Regions from separate parts of the Pseudomonas sp. E141 genome, predicted to be linked through region 1. Evidence: predicted binding sites of a transcription regulator. Region 1 holds the regulator's gene; the other holds the start of a gene.
The links. The regulator FliA, encoded in region 1, starts transcription of late flagellar genes. The targets are predictions, from matches to a motif close to CTAAAGTTTNNNNNNNNNNNGCCGNTAA.
Positions count from the first base shown of each region.

Region 2: a site for FliA is predicted at 3,179-3,206, ahead of GKKCFE_RS10300 (methyl-accepting chemotaxis protein). Genes of this name have one in related genera too.

Region 1 covers NZ_CP084024.1:1,391,576-1,399,211, forward strand. Annotated here, with positions in the region: gene flhB (flagellar biosynthesis protein FlhB) at 1-342, shown strand, start outside; gene flhA (flagellar biosynthesis protein FlhA) at 524-2,653, shown strand; gene flhF (flagellar biosynthesis protein FlhF) at 2,665-4,014, shown strand; gene fleN (flagellar synthesis regulator FleN) at 4,132-4,962, shown strand; gene fliA (RNA polymerase sigma factor FliA) at 4,959-5,702, shown strand; gene GKKCFE_RS06360 (chemotaxis response regulator CheY) at 5,869-6,240, shown strand; gene GKKCFE_RS06365 (protein phosphatase CheZ) at 6,259-7,044, shown strand; gene GKKCFE_RS06370 (chemotaxis protein CheA) at 7,072-7,636, shown strand, end outside.
Region 2 covers NZ_CP084024.1:2,275,475-2,283,110, forward strand. Annotated here, with positions in the region: gene GKKCFE_RS10290 (carbon starvation CstA family protein) at 1-554, shown strand, start outside; gene GKKCFE_RS10295 (YbdD/YjiX family protein) at 571-768, shown strand; gene GKKCFE_RS10300 (methyl-accepting chemotaxis protein) at 1,345-3,141, opposite strand; gene GKKCFE_RS10305 (DUF4212 domain-containing protein) at 3,389-3,655, shown strand; gene GKKCFE_RS10310 (sodium:solute symporter family protein) at 3,667-5,436, shown strand; gene GKKCFE_RS10315 (TonB-dependent siderophore receptor) at 5,604-7,636, shown strand, end outside.

The sequences.
Region 1 (7,636 bases):
GTGGTCATCACCAACCCGACTCACTACGCCGTGGCACTCAAGTACGACCCCGATAAAGGCAATGCTCCGGTGTTGCTGGCCAAGGGCAGTGATTTCCTGGCGCTGAAAATCCGCGAGATTGCCGTAGCCAACGAAGTGATGCTGCTCGAGTCCCCCGCGTTGGCGCGATCGATTTACTACTCCACCGAACTCGACCAGGAAATCCCCGGAGGCCTGTACCTGGCCGTGGCCCAGGTGTTGGCCTACGTCTATCAGATCCGTCAACACCGCGCCGGCAAGGGCAAGCGCCCCGAGCCTCTCAAGGATTTGCCGATTCCACCGGATTTGCGCCGCGACTCCTGATTCGGGCCTGCGTTGATTGCGCTCGGATGCAGAACCAGTGGGAGCGAGCCTTGATTGCATACGGCGCCTTGGCTAGCGCCTCTATTTCAGCCTCTGACAAAAGTTGGAAGGCTTCTTGCAACACCCCGTCTACGCCCGTTCCGGGCGTCAAAAGTTTGCTTCACAGGAACGGGGATTATTGGTGGATCGCTCTCAGTTATTCAACACCGCGCGCAACAACGTAGCCGACCTCAGCCGGGGTAATCTGGGCGTGCCGTTGTTGCTGCTGGTCATGCTCGCCATGATGATGCTGCCGGTGCCACCGTTTCTGCTGGACGTGTTCTTCACGTTCAACATCGCTTTGTCCATCGTTGTACTGCTGGTGTGTGTGTACGCATTGCGGCCACTGGATTTCGCGGTGTTCCCGACCATTCTGCTGGTGGCGACGCTGATGCGCCTGGCGCTCAACGTGGCGTCCACCCGGGTGGTGATGATCCACGGGCATGAAGGCCACGCCGCTGCCGGTAAGGTGATCCAGGCCTTCGGTGAAGTGGTGATCGGCGGAAACTACGTGGTGGGTATCGTCGTCTTCGCCATTTTGATGATCATCAACTTTGTCGTGGTGACCAAGGGTGCCGGACGGATTTCCGAGGTGAGCGCGCGTTTCACCCTCGATGCAATGCCCGGCAAGCAAATGGCAATCGACGCCGACCTCAACGCTGGCCTGATCGATCAGGGCCAGGCCAAGGCCCGTCGTCTGGAAGTGGCCCAGGAAGCCGAGTTCTATGGCTCCATGGACGGTGCCAGCAAATTCGTGCGCGGCGATGCCATCGCCGGCCTGCTGATCCTCTTCATCAACCTGATCGGCGGTATGGCTGTCGGTATCTTCCAGCACGGCATGACATTCGGCGATGCCGGCAAGGTTTACGCGCTGTTAACCATTGGTGACGGTTTGGTGGCGCAATTGCCATCACTGTTGTTATCCACAGCTGCCGCGATCATGGTGACCCGTGCGTCCGGCTCCGAAGACATGGGTAAGCAGATCGGCCGGCAGATGTTTGCATCGCCCAAGGCGTTGGCCGTTGCAGCCGGACTGATGGCCGTGATGGGCCTGGTCCCCGGGATGCCCCATTTCTCGTTTCTGAGCATGGCCGCATTGGCGGCGGGTGGCGCCTACCTGTTCTGGAAGAAACAGAACGTACAAAAGGTTCAGGCTCTGCAGGAGGTCAAGCGTCAGCAGGAACTGTTGCCGTCGCCGGCTCGTGCCATGGAAACCAAGGAGCTGGGCTGGGACGACGTGACGCCGATCGACATGATCGGCCTGGAAGTCGGTTACCGTCTGATCCCCTTGGTGGACCGCAATCAGGGTGGTCAATTGCTCGCGCGGATCAAGGGTGTGCGCAAGAAGCTGTCCCAGGACCTGGGCTTTTTGATGCCCACTGTACATATTCGTGACAACCTCGATCTGGCGCCAAGTGCCTATCGCTTGACGCTGATGGGGGTGATCCTGGCCGAAGCCGAGATTTACCCGGACCGTGAACTGGCGATCAACCCGGGACAGGTCTACGGTTCGCTCAACGGCATTACCGCCAAGGATCCGGCTTTTGGCCTGGAAGCGGTATGGATCGAAATCAGCCAGCGGGCCCAGGCCCAGTCCCTTGGCTATACCGTGGTGGACGCCAGTACCGTGGTCGCGACCCACTTGAACCAGATTCTGTACAAGCACTCCAGCGAGCTGATCGGTCACGAAGAAGTCCAGCAATTGCTGCAAGTGCTGGCCAAAGGCTCGCCGAAGCTGGCCGAAGAGCTGGTGCCTGGCGTGGTTTCGTTGTCGCAATTGCTCAAGGTGTTGCAGGCGCTGTTGGCTGAGCAGGTGCCGGTGCGCGACATTCGCAGCATTGCCGAGGCTATCGCCAACAACGCTTCCAAGAGTCAAGATACCGCCGCTCTGGTGGCTGCGGTGCGGGTTGGCGTATCCCGCGCAATCGTCCAAAGCATTGTAGGCACTGAGTCGGAGCTGCCTGTGATCACGTTGGAGCCAAGGTTGGAACAGATATTGCTCAATAGTCTGCAGAAGGCAGGACAAGGCTCGGAAGAGGGCGTTCTGCTGGAGCCAAGCATGGCCGAGAAGCTGCAGCGTTCGCTGATCGATGCAGCCCAGCGGCAGGAGATGCAAGGCCAACCGGTGATCCTGCTGGTGGCCGGTCCGATTCGCGCGATGCTTTCGCGATTCGGGCGCCTCGCGGTCCCGGGGCTGCATGTGCTGGCGTACCAGGAAATACCGGACAACAAGCAAGTGACCATCGTTGCGACAGTAGGGCCCAACGGCTGAGGTAGTGGTTTATGCAAGTGAAGCGTTTTTTCGCCGCCGATATGCGTCAGGCCATGAAGCTGGTTCGTGACGAGCTGGGCGCTGAAGCCGCCATCATCGGCAACCGTCGGATCGCCGGCGGTGTCGAGCTGACGGCGGCTCTGGATTACAAATTGTCGGCGCTGGCCCCACGTGTTCCCAACATGGAACTCGAGGATGAGCTGCGCAAGACCCAGTCGCGCATCGCCAGTGCCCAGGCCGAATTGAGCTTGCGCAGCAGTGACGGCGAAGCCAGCGCGGGCACCAATCGTCAATTGTTCGCCGGCCAGCCTCTGACCGCTGGATTGCCGTTGACCGCTGCTGAGCCACTGGTCGAGCAGGCCAAGGCCGAGCCGCGTCGTCCGGCGCCGGTTCAGGCTGCCTCAGGCGGTGGCGTCGACCCGCGCGCCCTGGACTCGATGCGCTTCGAACTCAACAGCCTGCGTGAACTGATGGAAGTTCAGCTCGGCTCCCTGGCCTGGAACCAGTTGCAAGGCAACCGTCCGGCCCAGGCAAACCTGTGGCGTCGCCTGCAACGTATCGGCTTGTCCGGCCCGTTGTCCCGCGACCTGCTGGCGCTGATCAACGATATCGAAGAACCTCGTCAGGCCTGGCGCATGTTGCTGGCGCACCTGGCGCGGATGATCGCCACACCGGAAGTCGAGCCTCTCGAAGAAGGTGGCGTCATTGCCATGGTCGGCCCGGCCGGCATGGGCAAGACCACCACCCTGGCCAAGCTCGCGGCGCGTTATGTACTCAAGTACGGCGCCCAGAGCATCGCCCTGGTGAGCATGGACAGTTTCCGTATCGGTGCCCAGGAACAACTCAAGACCCTTGGCCGGATCCTCAATGTGTCGGTGACCCATGTGGATCCGGGCCAGTCCCTGGCCCAGGCGCTGGAACCGCTGCTGCGCAAGCGCGTCGTGCTGATCGATACCGCCGGCCTGCAAGCCAGCGATCCGGCCCTGCGCATGCAGCTTGAAAGCCTGGCCGGGCGTGGGATCCGGTCAAAAAATTATCTCGTGTTGGCAACCACCAGCCAGAAACAGGTTCTAACCGCCGCATACCACAGCTACAAACGCTGCGGGCTGGCCGGCTGCATCCTGACTAAGCTGGACGAAACGGCAAGCCTGGGCGAGGTGTTGAGCCTGGCGATCGGTCATGATTTACCGGTGGCCTACCTGACCGACGGGCCGCGGATCCCGGATGATTTGCATCTGCCGCGCCGTCATCAACTGGTCAGTCGTGCCGTGAGTGTGCAAATGCAGGAAGAACCCAGCGAAGAAGCCATGGCTGATATGTTCGCTGATATCTACCACAGCCCGACCAAGCAGGTCGGCTGAGGTAATCATGAATATTTTTTGTACCTACATCGATGGTCTGCCATGCATTGTTCCTTCATGCGAGCGCGCAGCCAGTAATGTGGCCTCCGTCTAAGTAAGACAAGGTAAAGAACGAACATGGGCAGCATGCATCCCGTACAGGTGATCGCGGTGACCGGCGGCAAAGGTGGCGTCGGCAAGACTAACGTGTCAGTGAACTTGTCCCTGGCTCTGGCAGAGCTTGGCCGACGGGTCATGCTGCTGGACGCCGACCTGGGCCTGGCGAACGTCGACGTGCTGCTGGGGCTCACGCCCAAGCGCACGCTGGCGGACGTGATAGAGGGCCGCTGCGAACTGCGCGACGTGCTGCTGCAAGGGCCGGGCGGGATTCGCATCGTGCCGGCTGCCTCGGGCACCCAGAGCATGGTTCACCTGACCCCGGCTCAACACGCCGGCCTGATCCAGGCCTTCAGCGACATCGGTGACAACCTCGATGTGCTGGTGATCGACACCGCTGCCGGTATCGGTGATTCGGTCGTCAGTTTCGTACGCGCTGCCCAGGAAGTCTTGCTGGTGGTCTGCGACGAACCGACGTCCATCACCGACGCCTATGCCCTGATCAAGTTATTGAACCGTGACTACGGCATGAACCGCTTCCGCGTCCTGGCCAACATGGCCCAGAGCCCGCAGGAAGGTCGCAACCTGTTCGCCAAGTTGACAAAGGTCACGGATCGTTTCCTGGACGTCGCCCTACAATACGTCGGCGCTGTGCCCTACGACGAAAGCGTACGCAAGGCCGTCCAGAAGCAACGTGCGGTTTATGAAGCCTTTCCCCGTTCCAAATGCGCACTGGCGTTCAAGGCTATTGCCCAGAAGGTTGATACCTGGCCACTGCCAGCCAACCCTCGCGGGCATCTGGAGTTTTTCGTCGAGCGTCTCGTGCAACAAACAGCAGGGCCCGTGTTATGACAGCCAGCGGTTACAACCATCTCTACAAGAAATCGGCACGGGACGCCCAGTACGAATTGATTGAGCGATACGCGCCTCTGGTCAAGCGTATCGCCTATCACTTGCTGGCGCGGTTGCCGGCCAGTGTCCAGGTTGAAGACCTGATCCAGGCGGGCATGATCGGCCTGCTCGAAGTGTCGAACAAATACGACGCGAGCAAGGGCGCCAGTTTCGAGACCTATGCCGGTATTCGCATTCGCGGGGCGATGCTCGATGAAGTCCGTAAGGGTGATTGGGCGCCGCGTTCGGTGCATCGCAATACCCGCATGGTCAGTGACGCCATTCGCGCCATTGAAGCTAAAACCGGGCGTGACGCTAAAGATCACGAGGTTGCGGCCGAACTCCAATTGAGTCTCGATGATTATTACGGGATTTTGAACGATACCTTGGGCAGTCGCCTGTTCAGTTTCGACGACCTGCTGCAGGACGGCGAACACGAAGGGCTGCACGAGGACGGCGCGAGTGCTCACATGGAGCCATCGCGTGACCTGGAAGATGAGCGTTTCCAGAGCGCGCTGGCGGATGCGATTGCCAATTTGCCGGAGCGTGAGCGACTGGTCTTGGCGCTGTACTACGACGAAGAGCTGAACCTCAAGGAAATCGGTGAGGTCCTGGGTGTCAGCGAATCGCGGGTCAGCCAGTTACACAGCCAGTGCGCGGCCCGTTTGCGGGGGCGTTTGGGGGAGTGGCGAGCGCGCTGACAGCAGTGTGGGGACACTGCGAACGAGGCTGGCCTGGCATGTGCTGAGCCAGTCTTTCTCTGTTGTCCTCCAGACCGTTGTCGAGTGTTGTGCCGGATTGATTGAAATGGCGCGTTCAGGTGCTGGGCGCGTTTAAGACTGCTTGGAGGTCGAATTGGACAAGAACATGAAAATCCTCATCGTTGATGACTTCTCAACGATGCGGCGGATCATAAAAAACCTGTTGCGTGACCTTGGGTTCACCAACACGGTCGAGGCCGACGATGGCACCACTGCCATTCCGGTTCTCAACAGCGGAAGCATCGACTTTCTGGTGACTGACTGGAACATGCCCGGCATGACCGGTATCGACTTGCTGCGCCACGTGCGCGCCGACGAAAAACTCAAGCACCTTCCGGTGCTGATGGTCACTGCCGAAGCCAAGCGCGAGCAGATCATCGAAGCGGCCCAGGCCGGTGTGAACGGCTACGTGGTCAAACCCTTCACGGCCCAGGCGTTGAAAGAGAAGATCGAAAAAATCTTCGAACGCATCGGTTAACGGCGCCACGGGGGAGCTATGGATAACGAATCTTCAATGGGTGATTTCGAATCGACCCTGAAAAAACATGCCCGCGAACTGGTCGACAGCCTTGAGAAAGGCCGCTTTGGCGATGCGGTTCAAATGATCCATGAGCTCAACCAGACCCGTGACCGCGGTCTGTATCAGGAAGTGGGCAAGCTCACGCGTGAACTGCACAGCGCGATTGTCAATTTTCAGATCGATCCGAACATGCCGCAGGCCGAGGAGGTCTCGCAGATCACCGACGCGACCGAGCGTCTGGGTTATGTGGTCAAGCTGACCGAGGCCGCGGCCAACCGCACCATGGACCTGGTGGAGAACGCAACGCCGCTGGTCAATGGCCTGAGCGATGAAGCCCAGGCCTTGAGCACCGACTGGGGTCGCTTCATGCGGCGCGAAGTCGGGGCTGAAGAGTTTCGCGAGCTGGCCCGTCGGGTCGACGGTTTCCTGACGCGCAGTAGCGCCGAGAACCGCGCCGTGGCGAGCAACCTCAACGACATTCTGCTGGCTCAGGACTATCAAGACCTGACCGGCCAGGTGATCAAGCGGGTGACCCAACTGGTCACCGAAGTGGAAAGCAACCTGCTCAAACTGGTGTTGATGGCCAGCCAGGTAGACCGCTTTGCAGGCATCGAACACGACCGTGAAGCGATGCTCGCTGAAAAAGATCCACAAAAACATCTCTCTCAGGGTGAAGGTCCGCAAATTCATGCCGATAAAAGAGAAGACGTTGTGTCCGGTCAGGACGATGTGGACGATTTGCTGTCCAGCCTTGGATTTTAGGTTTTAGACCTCTAGGAGCACCCATTAATGAGCTTCGGCGCCGATGAAGAGATCCTTCAGGATTTCCTGGTTGAGGCCGGCGAGATTCTAGAGCAACTGTCCGAACAGCTGGTCGAGCTGGAAAGCCGACCTGATGATGCGGATCTGCTCAATGCAATTTTTCGCGGTTTCCACACTGTAAAAGGAGGCGCCGGCTTCCTCCAGCTCAATGAGCTGGTGGAGTGCTGTCACATTGCCGAAAACGTGTTCGACATCCTGCGCAAGGGTGAGCGTCGCGTTGACTCGGAATTGATGGACGTGGTGCTCGAAGCGCTGGATGCGGTCAACAGCATGTTCAGTGAAGTGCGCGAGCGCTCGCCGATCACCGCTGCTACGCCTGAGCTGCTCGCCGCGCTGTCGCGCCTGGCCGAGCCGCAGTCGGCTGACGAAGCTGCACCGGTAGCCGCGCCAGTGGTTGAGGAACCGGTCGCCGAGGAATCAGGCGACATCACCGATAACGAATTCGAACAACTGCTGGACTCGCTGAACGCCGTCAAGGCTCAAGCCCAGGCTCCGGCAGCGCCTGCTGCCCCGGCTGCGCCGGCCGCCGATG
Region 2 (7,636 bases), 880 kb from region 1:
CGGCCCTCAAGCGGACCGAATCCTGGGTTGCCAACCTGATCGCCACCGCCGGCTGTGTGGCGCTGTGGGGCTACCTGTTGTATCAGGGTGTGATCGATCCGCTGGGCGGCATCAACACCTTGTGGCCGCTGTTCGGTATCTCCAACCAGATGCTGGCCGGTATCGCCCTGATGCTCGGCACCGTGGTACTGATCAAGATGAAGCGCCAGCGCTACGTCTGGGTGACCATGCTGCCGGCGGTCTGGCTGCTGATCTGCACCACCACGGCGGGCCTGATCAAGCTGTTCGACGCCAACCCGGCGATCGGCTTCCTGGCCCTGGCCCGCAAATACAACGATGCCCTGGCCGCCGGCCAGATCCTGGCCCCGGCCAAGAGCATCGAGCAGATGCAGCACGTGGTGTACAACGCTTACACCAACGCAACGCTGACGGTGTTGTTCCTGCTGGTGGTCTTCAGCATCCTGTTCTACGCGCTCAAGGTCGGCATCGCCGCCTGGGGTCACAAGGAACGCACGGATAAAGAAGCCCCCTTCCAGGCCGTGCCGGACGCCTGAATCGAGGATTGCAACGATGTTCAATGACTTGAGTCGCCTCGGTAAATACCTCGGTCAGGCCGCCCGCCTGATGGTCGGCATGCCCGACTACGACAACTACGTCGAGCACATGCAAAGCAAACACCCGGACAAACCGTTGATGGACTACGAGGCGTTCTTCCGCGAACGCCAGGAAGCCCGATACGGTGGCAAGGCGGGACCCAAGTGCTGTTGATCAACTGATTTCAGGTTGATGAGGTAACCCTGTGGGAGCGAGCCTGCTCGCGATGGCGTCGGGTCAGTTACGATGATGTTGACTGACCCACCGCCATCGCGAGCAAGCTCGCTCCCACAATTGTTTTGGGGTGGCCTCGGGATTTGCATACACCACCGATCCCCTTGTGGGAGCGAGCCTGCTCGCGATGGCATCAGGTCAGCAGCATTGATGTTTGCTGATCCACCGCTTTCGCGAGCAAGCCCGCTCCCACAGTTATTTTGGGGCAGCCTCGGGATTTGCATACACCACCGATCCCCTTGTGGGAGCGAGCCTGCTCGCGATGGCATCAGGTCAGCAGCATTGATGTTTGCTGATCCACCGCTTTCGCGAGCAGGCTCGCTCCCACAGTTGTTTTGGGGCGGCCTCGGGATTTGCATCACCACAGAACCCTTGTGGGAGCGAGCCTGCTCGCGATGGCATCAGGTCAGCAGCATTGATGTTTGCTGATCTACCGCTTTCGCGGGCAGGCTTGCTCCCACCGTTGTTTTGGGGTGGCCTCGGGATGTGCATCAGCACCGAACCAGGTGCAGTGCATCACTCTGCCAACAGCACCGCTGCATCGAACCCGACCCGCAAATTGCCCCAATGGCGGCCGCCGAAGAAGAACGGTACGTCGATCTCGGTCATGATTTCCCCGGTATCGCGCAGGTAGGTCTGGAGCAGGAAGCGTTGGGTGTTGCCCGCCGCGCGCAGGCCGATCGGGTCGTTGAAGATGCGCTTGTTGCGGCACACGGGCAGGTCGACGGTGCGGTCACCGGTCGGTTGTTTCGAAACCCAGCTGTTGTTCACTGGGCAATAACCCTTGGTGTCGACGATGAATGAGACTTTGCCGCCCGGGGTGCTGCGGGTGAGTTTGTCGCATTCTTCCTGGCAGACTTGGGCAAAACGCTCGGTGTAGCTGGTCATGTATTGCTTGGGATCGGTGCCGGGGATCAGTTGGTAGTTCTGATCGAACAGGTTGAGGCCATCCTGCTGCAGCGCCTCCAATTGGACCTGGAGGCCGTCGCGGCACTGGCTGGCCCGGGTGATGGCGGCATCCAGCTTGCCATGGCCGAGCACGAACCGGCCCAACAATGCCTGGACCTTTTCAGCGACACCGGACAAGTCACGGGTAGCCGTTGCCGAATGCTGCATGCGCTGGTCAATCGACTGGCTGTCGGCATGGATCTGCGTAACCCGTTCGTTGATACCCGTGTTGGATTCGGCGAAAAGCTGGATATGGGACGCGATATCGGCCAACTTGCCATTGGTGGATTCGAAGTCGCCGATCATGCTTTCGAAATGGCCCGAGGCACGCTCCACGACTTTCTGGGTTTCCCGGGCGCTGTGGCTGATCTGGTTGGTCTGTTCATGTGTGGAACTGACTTCTTCGAGCATGGCGTCGATGTTTCGTGAGATGTCGTCGGTAGCCCGGCTGACATTCTGCGCCAAGGTGCGCACCTCATCGGCCACCACGGCAAACCCCCGACCGCTTTCACCGGCCCGGGCGGCTTCGATGGCCGCGTTGAGGGCCAGCAAGTTGGTTTGGGCAGAGATCTGCTGGATCAGCCCAACGATGGACTTGATGCTCGAAGAACGTTGGTTCAGGGCGCCTACCAGCGTGGCGAATTCATTGAGGCTGCTGGAGATTTCACTGATGTTGCCCGTCACTTCCAGCAGTTCTGCATAGGAGTCGCGAGCCATGCTCAGGTTCTGGGCAGTGGTGCTGGAAATGCCCTGAGTCTGGCGCGAGACTTCTTCGATGCGACCTACGGCGGTGTTGCTCTGGTCCATCACTTCCTTGGCGAAGCGGGCCTGGTGAGTAGCGCTGTCGCTGGAGTCGCTGATGTTTTTCAACGAACGCGCCGATTCGACCGCAATGTGCACGGTCAGCGCCTGGACATTACTGATGATCTCCCGCTGCTTGGCCAGGAAGCGGTTGCAAGTGTCGGCCAGCACGCGGATTTCGTCGTGGGTCACCAGAGGCAGGTCTTTGGACAGGTCGCCTTCGCCGCTGGCGATCTCCTCGAGCGCCTTGGTCATGGCCGTGACGGGGCGCACGATGAGGTGGCGAAAGTACCAGACCATGAAGCTGATCATGCACAGCGTCAGCAGCGCGCCGAAGAGCAGGGCATGGGTGAGGCTGTCGAGCCGGCCTTCGACTTGCCCCAGCAGCGCGGGGTCCAGTTGCGCAGTGTGCAACTGCAGCACAATGTCGGCGCGGGCACTGACTGCCACCCAGTAAAGCAAGCCACTGACCACGACCAGCAGGAAAAGGCTCGACAGCTTTTTGGTGAGCGTATCGAAAAACTGCATCTCGATAGACTCGTACAAGGCCTTTAGCGTCTGCATCCGTTGCTCCCGGGTAAAAAATCACTTTGATTGCATACATTCGACCGCGCACGGCAAAGCTTTAGGGAAATGGGCGATTTGATATCACTGCGGCGGTTTCCGCGATCTTTAACCCGTCCCAGTAAGTGAGGGAACGCGGATGTCAATATCCAGAGTGGCGAAGGTAGACGAAAGTCGTACTAGCGCTCTGCCCAGCGACTGCTACGGTTTGAGTGGAAAACAATAAAAACAACGGGAGTTGATTTCCATGTCCACTCAAAAGCAACAGGCTGCGCGCGCCTACTGGACGGAGAACCTACGCTGGATGCTGGTATTGCTGGCAATCTGGTTCTTGGTGTCGTTCGGCTTTGGCATTTTGCTGGTTGACCAGCTCAACACCATCAGCTTCTTCGGTACGCCCCTGGGATTCTGGTTTGCCCAGCAGGGGTCCATCTATGTCTTTGTGCTCGAGATCTTCTTCTATGTCTGGAAGATGAATCAGCTCGATCGCAAATATGACGTCCACGAAGACTGAGGCCGACGAGCATGGATACCCAAACCCTGATCTACCTGTTCGTCGGTGCGTCCTTTGCGCTCTATATCGCCATTGCCATCTGGACGCGCGCCGGCTCCACCAGCGAGTACTACGTCGCCAGCAAAGGGGTGCACCCGGTACTCAACGGCATGGCTACAGGGGCCGACTGGATGTCGGCCGCTTCGTTCATCTCCATGGCCGGGATCATCGCCTTCGCCGGCTATGACGGCTCGGTCTACCTGATGGGCTGGACCGGCGGCTATGTGCTGCTGGCGATGTGTCTGGCGCCGTATCTGCGCAAGTTCGGCAAGTTCACCGTCCCGGAGTTCGTCGGCGCGCGTTACTACTCGCAGACGGCGCGGGTGGTGGCTGTGATCTGCGTGATCTTCATTTCCTTCACGTATGTGGCAGGGCAGATGCGCGGTGTGGGCATCGTGTTCTCCCGTTACCTGGAAGTGGATATCAATACCGGCGTGATGATCGGTATGGCCATTGTGTTCTTCTATTCCGTACTGGGCGGCATGAAGGGCATCACCTACACGCAGGTGGCGCAGTACTGCGTGATGATTTTTGCCTACATGGTGCCGGCGATCTACATCTCGATCATGATCACCGGTAATCCGGTCCCGCAACTGGGCTTCATCAGCGAGGTCACCGGCTCCGGCCAGAGTGTAATCGAGCGGCTCAACGGGCTGGGTGCGGAGCTGGGTTTCACGGCCTATACCGACGGCACCAAATCGACCACCGACGTGTTTTTCATCACCATGGCGCTGATGGTCGGTACTGCGGGCCTGCCTCATGTGATCGTGCGTTTCTTCACCACCCCGACAGTGCGTGATGCGCGCAAGTCAGCAGGTTACGCACTGCTGTTCATCGCCATCCTCTACACCACCGCACCGGCCGTGGCGGCTTTCGCGCGCACCAATCTGCTGACCTCGATCCCCAACGTCAGCTACGCCACAGCGCCAGCCTGGTTCAAGACCTGGGAAAATTCGGGGCTGATCGCCTGGGCGGACAAAAACAATGACGGCATCATCCAGTATGGCCCGGGGGCAGCCCTGGTCGGCGCGCCGAGTTTCACGGGTGAGCGCGGGGCGAACGAGCAGCGGCTGCTGAGCAACCAGGTTTCACCAGTGGCCAACGAACTGTATGTCGACAACGACATCATGGTTCTGGCCAACCCGGAGATTGCCGGGTTGCCAGGCTGGGTCATCGCCCTGATTGCCGCCGGTGGCCTGGCGGCGGCGCTGTCGACGGCAGCGGGGTTGCTGCTGGTGATTTCCACATCGGTCTCCCATGACCTGCTCAAAAGCAACATCATGCCCAGGATCACTGAAAAGCAAGAGTTGCTGGCCGCCCGGATCGCCGCTGGCGTGGCGGTGCTGATCGCCGGGTTGTTCGGCATCTACCCGCCGGCATTCGTGGCCCAGGTGGTGGCGTTCGCCTTTGGACTGGCGGCGTCCTCGTTCTTCCCGGTGATTGTCATGGGGATCTTCTCCAAACGCATGAACCGCGAAGGCGCGATCGCCGGGATGATTGTGGGGCTGACGTTTACATTCACCTACATCGTCTACTTCAAATTCATCAATCCGGCGATGAACACTGCCGATCACTGGTGGCTGGGCGTATCGCCCGAAGGCATCGGCACCCTGGGGATGCTCTTCAACTTCGTAGCCGCGGTGGTGGTGTCACGCTTTACCGCGCCGCCACCGGAGCACATTCAGCACCTGGTGGAAGATATCCGGGTTCCAAGGGGGGCGGGTGCGGCCATCGATCATTGATGTGCGGTAAGCCCTGATAACAGGGGTGGGAAACGAACAAAGGCGCCGGAGTGATCCGGCGTCTTTTTTTTTGCGCGGGTCAAGCGGGAAAGCGTTAGAAATATTTACTGGGAATCATTCTCAAAGTATATTCTCTCTCATTAACATCCCTCTGTGAGTGCTGCGTCTTGAATCGTTCCACCCCTCTCGCTACCCGCAACGCCTTTTTTAAACGCGTGTTGCCAACGCTGTCCTGCTGTTTCATTGCAAGCCCTTTGTGGGCGCAGGACATTCTCGAACTGCCAACCACGGACATCCAGGGCAGTCGCATCACTCAGGACGAAGGGTACACGGCGTCGCAAGCCAGCACCGCGAGCAAAAGCGATGTACCGATCAAGGAAGAGGCGCAGTCGATCAACGTGGTGACCCGGCAGACCCTGGCGGACTATCAGGTGCGCTCGCTGGGCGATGCGATGAAATTTGTCAGCGGCGTCAGCCAGGGCAATACCCTGGGCGGTTCGCGGGATTCGCTGGTCAAGCGCGGTTTCGGCACCAACGATGACGGCTCGATCCTGCGCGATGGTGTGCGTTCGAACCTGGGACGTAACTTCAGCGCCACCACCGAGCGGGTCGAAGTGCTCAAGGGCCCGGCCTCGATGTTATACGGCGCGCTGGAGCCCGGCGGCCTGGTCAACATCATCAGCAAGAAACCCGAATACACCCAGAGCACCACACTGAGCGGCTCGGCCTACAGCGAAGGTGGCGGCACCATGGCCCTGGATACCACCGGGCCGTTGGGCGATACCGGCCTGGCGTATCGGTTGATCGCCGAGCGTGGGCATGAGGATTATTGGCGCAACTATGGCGTCAACGAGAGCACGCTGGTGGCGCCGTCCCTGGCCTGGACGGGTGAGCGGGCCTCGTTGAACCTCAGTTATGAGTACAACGAATATTCCAATCCCTTCGACCGCGGCACCGTATTCACCGACGGGCATCCGGCCGACATTGACTACAACAAGCGCCTTGATGAGCCTTGGGCCAAAAGCGTGGGGATTCGCGAAACGGCGACAGCGCGGTTTGAGTATGAGCTGAGTGAAGCGTGGAAGACCCGCGTGACCTATGGCTGGAACAATGATCGGTATAGTCTTTCGATTGCGCAGCCGCGGCTGTCGAACGGAGTTTTCCAGCGTGCCGCCAACGGCGCGCACTATGACGATGAAACCCGCTACGCCAGTTGGGATTTCATGGGCAAGCAGGAACTGTTCGGCCAGCGTCATGACCTGTTGATCGGTGTCGACAATCAGGTGTCCGATCAATTCCGTGGCAAAACCTATCGCGGAGCTTATCAATCAGGCTTTGACCCTGCGGCACCGGTGTACGGTGGTCTGGGGGAGCCAAGCACGGTAAATGCGCCGCAAAGCAACTTGAGCAACAAGCTGACTTCCAGTTCGGTGTATCTCAAGGACAACTGGCATCTGGATGACCGCTGGATCCTGGTCTTTGGGGGCCGTTACCAGCATTACGATCAATACGCCGACCAAGGCATGCTCACGCGCGTCCACGTTCGTGACGATAACGGCGATGCCTTTGTCCCATTCCTGGGCCTCGTCTATAAAGCCACCGAGGAACTGTCGCTTTATGGCAACTACAGCCGGTCGTTCAAGCCTAACGATACCGTCGATAAAAACCTTGCCACCTTCAAACCGGAAGAGGGCCGCAGCTATGAAATCGGCGCCAAGTACGATCCATTGCCAGGCTTGAACATCAACCTCGCCCTGTTCGACATCGTTAAAAAGAACGTGGTGACCACTGTTGACGACGTCTCCGAAGCCGCCGGCAAAGTTGGCTCCCAAGGCCTGGAGTTGGACATCACCGGTCGCCTGGCCGACCGTTGGGACTTGATAGGCACTTACGCCTACACCCATACCGAGATATTGGATGACCCGAAAAACGAAGGTCATCGCCTGCCCGACGCACCCAAGCACACCGCCAGCCTGTACCTGACCCACCATCTGAACGTGCCCGCTGAATTCGGCGCGTGGCACGCCGGCGCCGGTGCGCGTTATGTTGGAGAGCGCGCCGCGAATGCCGCCAACGGTTTCTGGCTCAGCAGCTACACCGTGGCCGACGCCTTCCTGCGCTGGGAGTCACCGGTATTGGGGCACAAGACCTCGTTGCAGGTGAACGTGGACAACCTGTTCGATAAACACTACTACCCGTC